DNA from 2 places in the Streptomyces sp. NPDC014623 genome. Region 1 is predicted to be linked to the other one. Evidence: riboswitches for the same ligand, from Rfam matches in the RefSeq annotation. Region 1 holds a riboswitch; the other holds the start of a gene.
The links. A riboswitch is a leader RNA that binds a small molecule or an ion and turns the genes downstream of it on or off. The one in region 1 is predicted to bind cyclic di-AMP.
Positions count from the first base shown of each region.

Region 2: it holds a riboswitch for cyclic di-AMP, as region 1 does, so the genes downstream of both, ACF1FZ_RS19460 (M23 family metallopeptidase) here and ACF1FZ_RS28995 (transglycosylase SLT domain-containing protein) in region 1, are expected to answer to the same signal.

Region 1 covers NZ_JBIBZU010000022.1:90,761-92,911, reverse strand. The annotation lists gene ACF1FZ_RS29005 (hypothetical protein) at 1-73, shown strand, start outside; gene ACF1FZ_RS29000 (hypothetical protein) at 280-510, opposite strand; cyclic di-AMP (ydaO/yuaA leader) riboswitch at 868-1,053, shown strand; gene ACF1FZ_RS28995 (transglycosylase SLT domain-containing protein) at 1,058-1,942, shown strand.
Region 2 covers NZ_JBIBZU010000011.1:157,849-159,999, reverse strand. The annotation lists gene ACF1FZ_RS19465 (M16 family metallopeptidase) at 1-644, shown strand, start outside; cyclic di-AMP (ydaO/yuaA leader) riboswitch at 864-1,032, shown strand; gene ACF1FZ_RS19460 (M23 family metallopeptidase) at 1,045-1,830, shown strand; gene ACF1FZ_RS19455 (GntR family transcriptional regulator) at 2,053-2,151, shown strand, end outside.

The DNA of each region.
Region 1 (2,151 bases):
GACCACCCACCTGGAGGCGGCGCTCCACCTGCCGCGGGATCCGGCCGCCGCGACGCCCCCTGGCGGGGCCTGACGGACGGGACCGCTCCGGCACGGAGGCCACGACCCGCGCGGCTTCCCGCGCCCGGTGCCGTGGTCCGGCCGGTGGTGACCCCTCACGTCCGGTCTCCGCGATTCCTCGTGCCCGGCCCGCGCGCCTCTCGCGCGCCGACGGCCCGCGCCTCGCCCCCGGCGTCCTGCGGAGCCCTCACCGCCGTTCCCGGCCGCCTCCCGCTCCGTTCAGTGCGGCTTCCAGTGGAGCTTGCCGCCCCCCACCCATCGGACGGCGGCAGGGTCGTCGAGGTCATGGACCGGGACACCGGCCGCCGCGGCGGCGATCAGCACGTCCGTCATGGCGGTCGCGCTTCCGATCACCTCTCCGTCGATCTCCACGATGCGGAAGGGCGGATCCCCGGGCTGCACGGGCAGGACGGTGATCCGGGGGGCCGAGGGGTACGGACTTTCAGTCATAAGCGGATCGGTTCCACGCAAACACTCACGATATGCCCGCATCTGGGATTCATGGTCCATATGCCCGTTTTGAGGGATTTTATTTAGGAAGTCCCCTCATTCACAAAAGGTCATTTCGTGCGACCTGGCCCCCTTCACGCGGGAGCAAAACGCCCTAATCGGACTCAGTGACCAGGGTCACCTTCGGGCTCCCCGACGCGGGGGAGCGGCAGTCGGTTCCCTTCTGTGCCAAGAGAAGTGGGGAGTGCGGTGTGGGGTGGATTACATGAATTCCCGTGAATCGATCTTGCGAATGAATTGTGATCACCGCGCCGGGCTTGTTCCTTTCCCTATTCCTCGCCTACGGTCACCATCACTCCGGACGGAACGCCGAATCCTGCCGCCGCCCGGTGACCCGACTACTTCTCGTACGGCAGGAGCGGGGGACCCAGGTAAGCGCCGATCCGGTTTCCGGGGCGGCTCGGGGTGAAGTCGCATTCCTGTGCGGCCGGGCATCTCCAGCCCGAACCCGACAGCTCACTTCGCAGGCGACGGAGAGGAATTCAGCATGCTCGAAAACGGTAAGCGCCGTCGTTCCAGGACCAGTTCGCTCACCCGCGGCATCATCGCCGTGAGCGCGGGTGGAGCCGCCCTGGCCCTCCCCGTGCTCGGTGCGACGAGCGCCTTTGCGGCCCCGGCCCAGCCGGCCGTCGTCGAAAAGGCGACGACGTCGACTGCCGTGTCCGGCAAGGGAATCGCCGCGCAGAAGTCCGAGTCCGCCACGCATTCCGTGATCTTGGGCGACACTCTCGCCAAGATCGCGCGTGAGTATTCGGTGGCCGGTGGCTGGAAGGCTCTGTACGAGGGCAATCAGAAGGTTATCGGCGGAAACCCCGACCTGATTCACCCCGGCCTGAAGCTGGTTATCGGAACCGGCGCCGATGACAAGTCGGCGGACAAGGCCGAAAAGGCCGAACCCAAGGCCTCTGCCGCGTCCGGCCGCGCCGAGGAAGGCGCTGACCGCGCCGACCGCTCGGAGCGCACGAGCACCTCCGTCGCCGCTGAGGGCGCGCCCGCCGTCGAAGCCGTCCCCGCAGCCGAAGCCGTTCCCGCCGCCGAGCCGGCCGCGTACACGGACGACCTCGACGGCTGGATCAAGGAGTCGCTGGCCGTCATGGCCGAGCACGGCATCCCCGGCAGCTACGAGGGCATCCACCGCAACATCATCCGCGAATCCGGGGGCAATCCCCAGGCCATCAACAACTGGGACTCGAACGCCGCTGCGGGCATCCCCTCCAAGGGGCTGCTGCAGGTCATCGACCCGACCTTCGAGGCCTACCACGTGCCCGGCACGTCGACGGACAGCTACGACCCGGTCGCCAACATCACGGCCGCGTGCAACTACGCCGCGGACAGGTACGGCTCGATCGACAACGTGTTCGGCGCCTACTGAGTCCTCGCGGAGGCGGGACCGCCGGCGCGCGGATGTGCGACGGAGGAACAGGACTGACGGGTGGTACGGGTTCCGCCGAACCCGTACCACCCGTCGTCCGTGTCCGGCCTCCTTCGTCCCCGGAGGCCGCCCCGGCGCGGCGCCACGACGGCCGGTGTCCCGGCGACAGGCCCGGCGGAACCCGGGTGACTGGTCTCGCACAGGTTCGT
Region 2 (2,151 bases), on a different contig from region 1:
GTGTGGTCATCGTGGACCGTCCCGGAGCGGTGCAGACGCAGCTGCTGATCGGCCGGATCGGCGCCGACCGGCACGACAGCGTGTGGCCCGCCCAGGTTCTCGGTACGTACTGCCTGGGAGGCACCCTCACCTCCCGGCTGGACCGCGTGCTGCGCGAGGAGAAGGGCTACACCTACGGTGTCCGGGCCTTCGGGCAGGTGCTGCGCTCCACCGCGCCCGGTTCCTCGTCCGGGTCGACCGGCGCCGCGATGCTCGCCATCAGCGGCTCCGTCGACACGGAGTCCACCGGTCCCGCGCTCGACGACCTCTGGAAGGTCCTGCGCACCCTGGCGGCCGAGGGGCTCACCGACGCCGAGCGTGAGACCGCAGTGCAGAACCTCGTGGGCGTCGCCCCGCTGAAGTACGAGACGGCGGCCTCCGTCGCCGGCACCCTGGCCGATCAGGTGGAGCAGCACCTCCCTGACGACTACCAGGCCAAGCTGTACGCCCGGCTGGCCGAGACGGGCACGGTCGAGGCGACCGCCGCCGTGGTCAACGCGTTCCCGGTCGACCGGCTGGTCACCGTCCTGGTCGGGGACGCCGCGCAGATCGCCGAGCCCGTGAGGGCGCTCGGGATCGGCGAGGTGTCGGTCGTCAGCGGCTGACGGAAGCGTCCGGAAGAACGGGACAGGACGGGACAGGACAGGACGGGCCCCGGCGCACACATGAGCGCCGAGGCCCGTCGTTTTGTCCGGTCCGCGGAGAAAGGTCGTATTTCCTCTGTGGGATGTGCGACAAAAGACCTTTTCCGTTTGGAGAGGGAAAGTTGACCGTTCTAGCGTCGGCTCGGCTGTCCGCCGGACGACTGCCGCACCCGCGGCGCCGGACAGCCATCGCCGAGTCCCCGTCAGGCGCGAGCCTGGGGAGCCGGGGACCCATGAAGTCCCTGGGGTGAATCGGACTCCTGCACCTCACCGGAGGCTCAGGGGCCCGTAGGAGACCTTCCTGCTCCGAACCCGTCAGCTAACCCGGTAGGCGAGAAGGAAGGAAAGGACCAGCCCCTCCATGGCGTTCATCCGTGCCACCGGGAAGCACCGTGCCCCGAGCCGCCTGGCGCGCAAGGGTGTCAAGGCCGCCGGCATCGCGGCCCTGGCCACCACCGGCGTCATCGGCGCCACGGCCACCCCGGCCCTCGCGGCGGACTCCGAGGCCGTCGGCACCGGTCTCGCGCAGACCGTCGCACTCGACACCACCCTCGCCGCGCAGATCGACGCCCAGGCCGAGGCGCAGCGGCACCAGGCCGAGCTCGCCGCGAAGGCCGAGGCCGAAGCGGAAGCCAGGGCGAGGGCGAAGGCCGAGGCCGAGCGCAAGGCCGAGGCCCGCGCCGAGGAGGTCCGCGAGGAGAAGGCCCGCGCCGCCCGCGCGGCCGAGCGGGCCCGGCTGAACTCCTTCCATCTCCCGGTGGCGGGTTCGCACGTGACCACCGGTTACCGGTCCGGTGGCGCGCTCTGGTCCTCCGGCAGCCACTCCGGCGTGGACTTCCAGGCGGCGTCCGGCACCTCCGTCGTCGCGGTCGGCGCCGGCACGGTCGTCGAAGCGGGCTGGGGCGGTGCGTACGGCAACAACATCGTCCTCCGGATGAAGGACGGCACGTACACCCAGTACGGCCACCTCTCCTCGATCGGTGTCTCCGTCGGCCAGAGCGTCGGCCCGGGCGAGCAGATCGGCCTGTCCGGCTCGACCGGTAACTCCACCGGGCCGCACCTGCACTTCGAGGCCCGGACCACCCCCGAGTACGGCTCGGACATGGACCCCGTCTCCTATCTGCGCGCCCACGGCGTCCAGGTCTGACCCGCGCCGCACGACGACGCTCCGGCGAAGGCCCCGGCATCAGCCGGGGTCTTCGCCGTGTCTGAGCAAGACGTGCGCCGAAGCCCCCCGCGGAAGTGCTCCCCGGCCAAAAGATATCCATGGTTCACGCCCCGCCATCGGAAATTCCCGCCGATTGCAATAGAGTCGCGGAACAGGCGTCGATCGGCCGCGTTCCGCGGGGATTAAGGCGGAGGTTCGGACATGCGCATTCCCGCGCATTCGGTATGCACGGCAATCCGTGACGACATCGTCTGCGGGGTCTTCGAACGCGGCAGCCGCCTCACCGAAGAGGTGCTCGCG